DNA from 2 places in the 'Nostoc azollae' 0708 genome. Region 2 is predicted to be linked to the other one. Evidence: riboswitches for the same ligand, from Rfam matches in the RefSeq annotation. Region 2 holds a riboswitch; the other holds the start of a gene.
The links. Region 2 has a riboswitch for cyclic di-AMP ahead of AAZO_RS06310 (glycosyltransferase). Riboswitches for the same ligand answer to the same signal wherever they lie in the genome.
Positions count from the first base shown of each region.

Region 1 (5,839 bases), 2.1 Mb from region 2:
CTCGTGACCATTGTCCAGACTTAAAACAATGTATATTAGATTTACTAGTAAGTAGTGACGGAGATATACCCTTATTTTTTAGAGGAGCATCAGGAGATGAATCAGATAAAGCAGTATTTGCTCAAATCTTGGTGGAGTATGACAAACAAATAGATTTTGAAGGTATAATGGTGGCTGATAGTGCATTATATAGCGAAATTAATTTAAAATTAATGTCGAACATGAAATGGATAAGTCGAGTACCCTTATCCATTGAAAAAGCCAAAAACTTGGTCAAATTATTTACCAGTACAGAACTGAAACCAAGTGAAATCAAAGGATATAGCTATCAAGCAGAAAAAGTATCTTATGGGGGAATAGAGCAAAGATGGCTATGAGTAGAAAGTGCAGACAGAAAAAAAGCAGACTTACACAAATTAACCCAAAGCATTCAAGAGGAGTTTCTGAAAATCAGTAGACAAGTAGGTAGATTAGTCAAAGAGGAATTTGAACAGACATCCTTAGCAGAATTAAAAATTAAAGAACTGGCATCAAAATTAAAATATCACAAAATATCGGACTTAGAAATTACTGGTCCGTTAAATAAAGCATAAACAGTACTGTATAAAGTAAGAGGTAAACTAATAGAAAGTCAGGAGTTAATCACCCAACATCATAACTCTTGTGGTCGATTTATTTTAGCAACAAATATTTTAGAGACAAGGGAATTAGAAACCATAGAAATATTGAGAATATATAGAGAACAGCAATCAACAGAAAGAGGATTTAGATTTATCAAAGACCCGTTATTTTTCACCGATAGTCTTTTTGTGAAGAATCCAGAAAGAGTAGAGACAATGATGATGTTAATGGCATTGTGTCTTTTGGTTTATAATCTGGGACAAAAACAATTAAGAATCTCGTTAAAGATGCAAAAAGCTACAGTTAAAAACCAACTGAATAAACCTACAGAATCCCCTACTGTACGTTGAATATTTCAGCGACAGTGGGTTGGGCTGGTTCCCCGACTTGTTAGGGGAGCTCCTCGGAAAGAGGCAGCAACTGGCGTATGTTTTCAAGGGAATCATTTTCTGATTACACAAGGAGTTCATAGGATTCTGAACTTAACAGAGGAACCTTGTCGAATTTTCTAATTCCTACCTACAGCTTGTCAAAAGTATTATTTATTTTCTTAGTTTTCAAATCTCTAGTTCACTATTGCATAGTCTTGTATTTTCATAAGTGATTGAGAAATTCAAATTAAAGATTGTTGTCTAACTACCTTTTTTTACACAATAAGAAAGCTGGAACTTTGACGTGCATAATTTATTTATATTTTCATGGCTACTGGATTTTTAAAAACTATAGTTCTGAAGTGCCTGTAAATGTAGTTTATTTATGCTACTTATTCAAGTGCGGAATGTGGCTTAGAAAGCAATACGGAGCACTTTGCGAATCTGAAACTTGTCAGTTGGTTTGGAGAATGGTCAAAGGGTAAAGGTTTTTTATTCTCTTTCCCCCCTAACCGACAAGTATTATTATTTGTGTATTGGGATTAAAAATCTATGTCTGCAATTATTTCGTGATTAATCAAGACAACTGGGTATACCCAACACAGCACAAGGAAAATCACTACCTAAACTATCAATCAAAGGATGATGGCTAGATTGACAACCTAACACCAGAACATCAGCAGCTTCTAATTCCACGACTTTTTTCAACTCAGTACCTAAGTTGCCAAACCGCAGATGAGATTTAAAATAACTCTGCCATTCTTGGGCTAAGTTTTTGGCTTGCCAAAGAATTTTATCTGCTTGATCTGGTATTGAAGTGGTCATTAACTGGGGTTTTGATTGAGTTAATACCAGTGTTCTTGATTGGGGTACATCACAAGTTGGATACTCTACGGCAAGCTGCTTTTGGGGCATACTTAAGTTATGATCAGAATAACTGCTTGGTTGTTCTTCTAATACATATACAGCCTTGACATTAACTTGAATATTCGTAGCTAAATTGGTTTGATGAGCAATACAAAAAGCAATATCTAAGGCTGTATGACTATTAGGTGAAGCATTATAGCCAACAACTAAATTGATGGACTTTGCTTGCAAATCTTTTTCACTAACGCATTTTTGAGGATCAGGTATTAGTATCATTTGCTCCATTAGGTCATAGCGACCAATGGCACTTTGTAATCTTGCTAAGAATGGCTTAATTCTCACAGCTTTAACTTCTCTCCCTTGAAACGAATCATCAATGAGAAGCAGGGATGACAATTTGAGATTATTGACTTTAGATTTTATTAGATTTATCGGAAATCCAAAATCATCCGTCTAAAATCTAAAATTGATTAAGGAAACCCCAACAACAACTGGTATTACAGCCAAGGTTTTGGAGGTTCCTTCCATTGCCGACGGAGTTAGCTGACGGGCTAAGACTGGAAGGTGTCTCTCAATTAAGATTAGCCCCAAACATTGGTTCCTCCGCTTCAAATTCAGCTTTCATGAATTTGAATTAGGCTACCCACTATAGGAATCCGACTTGATTACTGATAGCGCAGCGTGGCGTAAGCCATATTTACTTGTGTAGGTAGGCAAAAGGTAAAAGGCAAGAGGCAAAAGGGTTTTAGAGGATTCACTTGTACTGAATTTTGTATGGCTACGCCACGTAAGCTATCAAGACTCAAATAGGACTCCTATAGATAATAATACTATTCCATTAGCTTGAGGTAAAGTCAAGTTTAAAAATCTTCAGGTTCTGGTTGTAGAATGCAGCTTAATAGTTGCTTTTTCCAGTTTTTGTCATAAATTTCAGCATTCAAACTTTTTTACCTGGTGAAAATGCACAATGCTGACTGATTTGTAGGTTACATTGAACGCTAGGATTGTACCTGTGAAAGTGTAGGGGATATAAAGGATAATTATAATCAGGACGAACAGAATAATAGCATATCCCTATGTTGTATATCCGCAAATTTTGTAAATCCTCAATTCCGATGAGTTTATCATTAACTATCATTTGTTGATAATGATGATTCTAAAAACCTAAAAACAATTTTTAGATACATTGTCTACACGCTCAATTTGTTAGTAAATAACCATAATTCAAGAATTCCAATTTCTTTAAAATGACTACCACATTATTTCATCTGATACACTCTAAATCATGGTTGTGAGTGTGCCGTTAATTGTCTTAAAACAATCCTTGGTTTTTTAACTTTGCTATTGCATCTTCAGCAGCAGCTTTTTCCGCTTCCTTCTTGTTTTTTCCTTTCGCTTCTCCGTATTCTTTACCATCTACTAATACTCTAGCTATAAATTCTGGTGCGTGAGATGGTCCCCCTATTTGTTCTGTTACATATTTTGGAGGATTTGCACCAATTTCTTTTTGTACCCATTCTTGAAAACGATTTTTTGAATCTACATTTGAGCGAGGTTCTATAATATCTTCTGATACGGAATCAAATAGTGGTTCTATAATGGTGCGAATTGGTTCAACTTCACAGTTGTTATCTAAATAATAAGCACCAATCACTGCTTCAAAGGTACTACTGAGTAAGTTAGGGTTTTGAAAACCTCCATCTCTAATAGCGCCTTTCCCTAATCGCATTCTAAAGTCTAAACCTACTTCAATTGCAAATTTTGCTAGTTGTTTTTCTTCTACTAAGGCCGAACGACGACGAGTTAATTCGTCTTCTCCTTTTTGGGGATAACGACGATAGAGATATTGTCCACTGATGAAGTTTAGAATAGCATCACCGAGAAATTCTAAGCGTTCGTTGTGTTCTCCTTCTCCTGGGTTTTCGTTGACATAGGAACGATGGGTGAGTGCTTGACACAGGAGTTTCTCTCTATTGAAGGTGAGAAGTTTGTGCATTTTGGTATTTTATCTTTTGTATTAATGGCAATAGTTCATTTTCTCTAAATATGAAAAAACTGCAAAATGCGTTTATCATAAGCCATTTAATTCAATCAAATGGTTTTATTAAAACAAATTCAGGCAGGTAGTTTGTCTAATGGTAAAAAAAAAATCCTGATTTTGTCTGATAATTTTACCTTCTTTGACAACCATATCAACAAATTGTCCAAAACTTTTAAATTCTCTGCCATTATCTGTTGGCAAAATCTGGATACAACATGATGGAACTGAAATTGGTATAGCAGATGAATTAGTTAAATTAGAAGTACCAAGAGAATAATTGTTTTAGCTTTCCATGAACCTTTGGTGAGACAATATACAGGTTTTGCAGTTGGTTAATTCTAGATATTATTTTCCCATATTCCTGACTGCTTCAAAAAGTTGGGGATCTAATCTGTTAGATTACAGGAGAAACCCTACTTGAATCAAGCTATAAATCAGGAAAGTATGTAAAGATATAATCTGATTCGGTAACACAATTCGTTTGATTGCATATCCGAAATCAACAGGGTAACTTTGATAAAGTTCACTGTAGCATTCTCAGTACTTATCTAATAAGTTAAAGATCCAATGATCAAAGATTACTGCTTTTACACAAAGGTGGTATTTTTATTTATTGATCATATTTAATACAAGAGTGTGCGACTTCTATAACTAACAAGATATCTGAGCCTTAAGGGTGAGATGACCAATAATCATCATCTCGAGTTTTAACTATGGAAAAATCTGGTTCTGATTAGCTTTTTGGTGGTATGGTAATGGGAGATTGAGATTGTAAAGTTACTGTATTCCCTATGAGTTGTGCAAGTTCCTTTAATAATTTTCTTAAACAAGTTTCATGCGCTCTACCTTTTGCTACCATTTCTATCAGTTCTCCATTGATTAATTCAATGTGATCATCTTCATGAAAAAGGCCCATTTCTGTAAGTTTGTGATATTCTTCTAGGGTGAAGCGTTTAGCCTGAATGGTAGTCATACATTTTGCTCCTTTTGGGAATTGCCATTACATATATTCTAAAAGTTCCGAAAATTGCTATGCTAAAAATATAATAACTATTAAGGAAACAATGCCTGCGCCTACTATTACCCCGACAATGACTGCTTTTCCGCTGACTGCTGTGGTTGGTCAAGAGGCAATTAAGATAGCTTTGCTGTTAGCAGCGGTAGATCCCGCTTTGGGGGGTGTGATAATTGCAGGCCGTCGAGGTACGGCTAAATCTGTGATGGCGCGTGCTATTCACGCTTTATTACCACCTATTGAAGTTGTTCAAGGTTCTGTTAGTAACTGTGACTCGAACCACCCGGAAGAATGGGATGATAAGCTCTTAGCTGAGGAAAGACACGAGATAGAAAGGGAAATTATCCCTGCACCTTTCGTCCAAATACCTCTTGGTGTGACGGAAGATCGACTTTTAGGTTCTGTGGATGTGGAACAGTCGGTTAAACAAGGTGATACGGTTTTTCAACCGGGTTTGCTGGCCACTGCTCACAGGGGTGTGTTGTATGTGGATGAAATCAATTTATTAGATGACCAAATTAGTAATCAGCTTTTAACGGTATTGTCTGACGGACGTAACCAAATTGAACGGGAAGGGATAAGTTTTCAACATCCTTGTAAGCCGTTGTTTATTGCGACTTATAACCCAGATGAAGGGACGCTAAGAGAACATTTATTAGATAGAATTGCGATCACACTCTCAGCAGACGGAGTTCTGGGTTTAGATCAAAGAGTCCAAGCAGTTGAACAAGCGCTCGCCTATTCTAAATCTCCTCAAGAATTTCTGCAACAATACAGCGAAGACATCGACTCACTCAAAACTCAAATTCTCCTTGCACGGGAATGGTTAAAAGAAGTCACCATTACCCAAGAACAAATTATCTATCTTGTCAATGAAGCCATTCGCGGTGGTGTAGAAGGACATCGCGCAGAATTATTTGCAGT
Region 1 is NC_014248.1:4,671,958-4,677,796, reverse strand. Features, by position in the region: partial or broken gene AAZO_RS44210 (IS1634 family transposase) at 1-1,133, shown strand, start outside; gene AAZO_RS21815 (universal stress protein) at 1,566-2,255, opposite strand; cyclic di-AMP (ydaO/yuaA leader) riboswitch at 2,373-2,489, opposite strand; gene rnc (ribonuclease III) at 3,172-3,855, opposite strand; partial or broken gene AAZO_RS31850 (element excision factor XisI family protein) at 4,082-4,236, shown strand; gene AAZO_RS44205 (Uma2 family endonuclease) at 4,634-4,873, opposite strand; gene bchD (magnesium chelatase ATPase subunit D) at 4,965-5,839, shown strand, end outside.
Region 1: linked by a shared signal. The riboswitch ahead of AAZO_RS21815 (universal stress protein) and the one ahead of AAZO_RS06310 (glycosyltransferase) in region 2 are both predicted to bind cyclic di-AMP.

Region 2 (5,839 bases):
TGGAAGTATATTTCTCGACCATCTAAAGTTTTTAAGAAACCATAGCCATCTTCTCGAAATAACTTAGTTACAAAAGCTGTAGTTTCTTGTGCTTCTGGATATCTGTTAGCTTGCTCAGTAGCACATTGAAGTTGAGTGTTTTAGCCAACTGATGACGCATGGCATCAAAGGTTTCTCTAATTACCACTTCTAGTGGCTGATATTGAATACCTTCATCGGGATTTTTTTCTGCTGCCAGTTCATGACCAGGGGGAACTGTGAGATCAATTTTGACTCGATAAGGAGAACTAGCCCGAGGTCAGTCATGTATTTCTTTAAAAGAAATATGACAGCTATTGATGTAATTACAAATATGCTCTAATTTGGCTATTTTTTTATGCACTAAATAATCAGTTGCTTCTGATTTTTCTAGATTACCATAGGTGATTCCTGGAGGAATCTTCATGCTCTTCTCATCCAAATATAGATGGGCAATATGATTTAAATAGTGAGATTTAGCATAATAAGTACTGTAGAGCCATAAATTTTCGCTGTTCTTATCATTACCTAATTTTAGCTAAGTAAAAAATTCTTAATATCTAAGTAAAGTCAAGATATTTTTTAATCTATGTATATACCATTATAAAAATTATATTTACTTTATACTAAAAACAATTATCATAATTGATTTTAAGTTTCAATTGTTAAGTAAGTAGGTGGGCGGAAAAATTCATAACTATGTCATGGCGAATGCAGCAAAGGAGAATCAAGCAATCCCAAGGGTTTCAAGTAATTTACATCTTGTTACATAGTTATGTTTATTTGTGTCTACCTACTTAGTCGTGCAAAATAAACTGCATATTTAGGAGAGGGAACAGAAAAAAATACAGAGATTTCTGGTTTTAAGAAAATGTGCAATTAATTTTGCTCAGGTACTTATCTATAAATTCTCAGTTTATGAAGTGCTAACTTGTTAGAGTGATTCCGGACTTACGCAACTGGCATATCATTACAGTGCGTCAGATGCCGAAAATCTTCTGTTGATATTAAGCATCTGTTGATATTAAGCAATTTATTAGGTCTGACGCACCCTAGAAGAGAGTTGATTGTGACACTTGCGTAGTCCTATGATTAAGTCTTTAATTTGAGCCAAGCCCTCACTGAACCGCCCCCTAACCCCCAATTCTGGGAGGAGAGGAAAAGAATTTTCAAAGTCCCCCATAATTGGGGGATTTAGGGGGCGAAATAGGCTCAAACGAAGATAGATAGGACTTGTGTGTACACGGTAGCTGTAAATAGGGGGTGAGGGGATTAAATCTTCTTAAGCCGCAAGAATCTGAGTTTGGTTTTGATATTGTTCTGCTGCTTGCATCATCAGCCGCAGATAAAGCTGAGATAGTCGAGAACCCACACTATTCCAGCTAAAAGCAATTTCTACCCGTTCGCGTCCAGCTACACCTAACTCGTCACGCCAAGATGGATTAGCAAGTATGCGGTCAATAGCTGCTGCAAAAGCTACGTCGTTTTTGGGAGGGGCGAGTAAACCTGTAACCTCTGGTACAATTGTAAATTGCAACCCACGGACATCACTAGCAACAACGGGAGTCTGACTAGCCATTGCTTCAATAGCCACTAAACCAAAGGGTTCGTAGTGACTAGGAACAACGCAGACATCAGCAGCACTGTAATAGTAAGGGAGGACGCTATGATCTAGGCGACCGGGAAAGATGGTTATATCTTCCAGTCCTAGTTCTGCAACAATGGTGGTAATACGATCGCGTTCCATTCCATCAATGTAACCAGGACAACTACCACCACCAATTACCAGTTTCACCTTTCCCTCATCTCTAAACGTGGACTGGGCAACGGCTTTTACCAGAGTGTCAATTCCTTTACGCTGATCAAAACGCCCAACATAAAAAACCATTTTGGCATCAGGGGTAATTCCTAGCTTTTCCCTAGCCTCTAACCTGGGAAGTCCACCAAATTTCTGAAGATCAGTACCACAGGGAATCATTTCTGTCCGTCCGTTGTAAGAAACTAGTATTCGCAGATGCTTCTGTTCCTGGGGACTGGTAGCAACCACACAGTCTACTGTTTCCAAACAAGCTTGTTCCACTGCTAACCTTTGGATAGCAATCACGGGAATATGACCCACACTTCTGTATTTAACTGCCCCTAGAGAGTGGTAAGTATGCACTTGAATCAGTGGTTGACGTTTTTTCAGTTCCATACCCACCCAAGCAGATAACCAGTAGTTGGTATGCACTATGGGATAATATAATCCTTGCTGCTGTTGGAATTTTTGAAATTCCGCTAGAAATTCTGGTAGATAGTCAAACAAATGATCTCGCCCAATAAACTCTGCAGGCCCAGTGTTTAACCGAATGGTGCGACAGTTGGGATGATGGGGTACTATTGTTGTCTGTCTCGGACAACTGCGACGAGTGAACATATCCATTTGCCAACCCTGTTCAGCCAAAGCCATACCTACTTGATGCACATAAACATTCTGACCCCCAGCTTCCTCTTGACCAATTTTTGCAGATGGATCACCATCAACGGAAATAAGCGCAACCCGATTTTGTGTAGTCTGGAACATAGTTGAGTTTCTCCTCAAGGCAACTAATCCTGCCGCAGACGCTAGAATTGAACTTATAATTATTATTTCCTCAAAGGTCGAGGGCAGGTAAAACGAAGCGCAAAGTTACCAGCCAAGGATACTAACGAGAACAGGACATTACTTGTAATAATGTTGCTCGTTCAGTCTCCTCTCAATGCCGACGAAGTTAGCTGACGGGCTAGAACTGAGAGATGTTCTTCTTGTCTGGATTTTGGATTTCAAATTCCGAAATCTATAAAGATTAGCCCCAAATATGGTTCCTCCGCTTCCAGTTACCCTAATATATAGTTTAGGGATTGGCATTAGGCAGACTGATTAATTATCCTTGACAATATAACAGGTCATTTCCAAGGGGTTAAGGGGTGTATGGAAAAAAAATATGTCATTGATTATACATCCTATTAACCTAAAAACAACTTATAGGCGGTATTTTGGCTTTCATCCCAATAGTGATAACCCAAGGAATCAAGAAATATTTGCCATTCTTCCATTTCATGGGGTGGTACTTGCATTCCGACTACAATCCGCCCATAGTCTGCGCCGTTGTTGCGATAGTGAAATAAGCTAATATTCCAGTCGGGAGACATAGAACCGACAAATTTCATTAATGCACCAGGACGTTCAACAAATTCAAACCGATATAATAATTCATTTTGAGCAAGGGTAGAATGTCCACCGACCATGTGCCGCAGGTGCAATTTTGTTAATTCATCATCGGTTAAATCAATTGTTTTTAAACCACTAGCTTCAAATTTATCAACTATTTTAGCTGCGTCGGCGCGGTTTTCAATTTGCACTCCGACAAATATATGGGCTTCTTTATTGTCAGCAATGCGATAGTTAAATTCTGTTAAATTACGCTCGCCTAAACATTCACAAAACTGGCGCAAACTGCCTAGTTTTTCGGGAATATTCACAGCAAAAATGGCTTCTCGACGTTCCCCAAATTCTGCCCGTTCTGCCACGAAACGCAAGCGCTCAAAGTTCATGTTAGCACCGCAAGCCACGCCGATCAGGGTTTGTTCTTGGATTTGTTCTCGTTCCGCGTAGGCTTTAGCAGCTGCGATCGCTAATGCTCCAGCAGGTTCTAAAATAGAACGGGTATCTTCAAACACATCTTTTATCGCTGCACAGGTAGCATCCGTATCCACCAAAATAATTTCATCCACATATTGCTGACACAACCGGAAGGTTTCTTCCCCCACTTCCCGCACCGCTACCCCATCAGCAAATAAACCCACCTGAGACAACCGCACCCGATGACCCGCTTGAATAGATTGAGACATAGCATCAGCATCGACAGGTTCGACACCGATAATTTTGATTTCGGGACGCAACCGTTTCACATAAGCCGCAATCCCGGAAATTAAACCTCCACCTCCAATAGCCACAAATATTGCATGGATAGGTTGCTGATATTGTCGCAGTATTTCCATGCCGATTGTTCCCTGGCCAGCAATAACGTCAGGATCATCAAAGGGATGTATAAAGGTTAACCCTTTTTCTGCTTCCAATTGCCGGGCGTGGGCGTAAGCATCATCATAGTTATAGCCATGTAGTACAACTTCTCCTCCCCGTGTTTTGACTGCATTGATTTTTACCTGGGGCGTAATCATCGGCATAACGATGATTGCTTTTGTTCCCAAACGACCGGCAGCCAAGGCCACACCTTGGGCATGATTTCCAGCAGAAGCAGCAATCACACCTTGTTTCAGTAAATCTGGTGGTAAGTTGACCATTTTGTTATATGCACCCCGCAGCTTGAAGGAGAAGACAGACTGCATATCTTCCCGCTTCAGCAGCAGTTTGTTATTGATGCGGTTCGAGAGGTTGGGGGCATATTCCAGTGGTGTTTCCTGGGCTACATCATAGACGCGGGCAGTGAGGATTTGTACCAGGTAGTCGCAATACATGGGCTATAGATGCAATTTGGGGTTGGATGTTAATTTTACTCTAGTTGGGTAATTGGGGGGTGGGTTTTTGGGATGGGATGATGGCACTTGTATTAGCCCATATGTTAAAAGTATAATTAGCATCGTTTCAAAGCTATACTTACGTTTATATGATGAGCAATTTGTCCTACACACCCTATTCAGTTACTCAAATTATACTTTACGAGTAAATCACTCATAAATATCTATAATGATAAGTGTAAATCTAGTCTAAATAAAGGCACTGACCTACTGAGTGGATTACAATTTAGCAAACAAGCCAAGTTTCAGTTAAAAGTAATTAATAAAAAGTGTTTAAAAGGAGAATATATATTCTCGCCCTATCTAGAACTACTCCAATCTAAAGGAAGAGGTAAAGAAGCAAGAGTCTTAGCTATTCCAACTGTGCGTGATCGAATTTTTTTGTATGCACTCAAGGAAATTTTATCTCGAATATTTCCAGAATGCATTCCTCAGAAATTAGCTAATACTTGTATATAGGGAATCAGAATATTTGTTAGATTCCTTAGTGAGGAATGTGCATCTGATACTGGTATAATTCGTGCGATAATTGAAAATCTTTATGGTTCTCTTGAGAGAAAAATTTTATTAAAAAAACTAAAATTGAAGAGAAAATCCCGTAAACTTATAGCCCTTATTTAAAAAGCTATATATACACCAATATTGACTAAAAACGTATCGGCGCAATAAGTAGGGGTAAGAGAAAAAAAGAAAAAGTTGAGGGTGGGACACAGGGCGTTATAAAATATGAGACATGAGGCAAAAAATTTTAGCAAAAGACTTATCACAAACAGAGTTGCTCCAAAGCATTGAGGGAAAAGGAATTCCAGAGGAATCCATGGGCCAGAAAGTAGAGATATGACTGAATCTAATAGAGCATTTACAATTAGAAGTAAAAGAATTATGGGCAGAAAATCAAGGGTTAAGAGATGAAAACAACCGATTGAAGGGAGAAAAGGGTCAGCCAGAGATAAAAGCCAAGAATCAAAAAGGCTTCACAAGCAATCACTCATCGGAGAAAGAGCGACAAACGCCAAAAAAGGATAACAAAGGCAGTAAGAAGGCTGGGATTAAAATAGACAGAGAAGAAATACTAGAATATCCCCAAGAATTACTGCCAGCAGAGGCGCAGTTCAAAGGGTATGAAGAAGTAATCATCCAAGACATCATCCTGGCAACCGATAACCTACTATTCTGGAAAGAGAAATACTACTCACCATGAGAAGGAAAAACCTATTTGGCAGAACCTCCTTGGGGTTATGAGGGAGAATTCGGTTTAGGAATA
Region 2 is NC_014248.1:1,385,503-1,391,341, forward strand. Features, by position in the region: partial or broken gene AAZO_RS06305 (cold shock domain-containing protein) at 1-445, opposite strand, end outside; gene AAZO_RS06310 (glycosyltransferase) at 1,301-2,581, opposite strand; cyclic di-AMP (ydaO/yuaA leader) riboswitch at 2,743-2,921, opposite strand; gene ilvA (threonine ammonia-lyase, biosynthetic) at 3,004-4,515, opposite strand; gene AAZO_RS37155 (hypothetical protein) at 5,498-5,776, shown strand; gene AAZO_RS37160 (hypothetical protein) at 5,792-5,839, shown strand, end outside.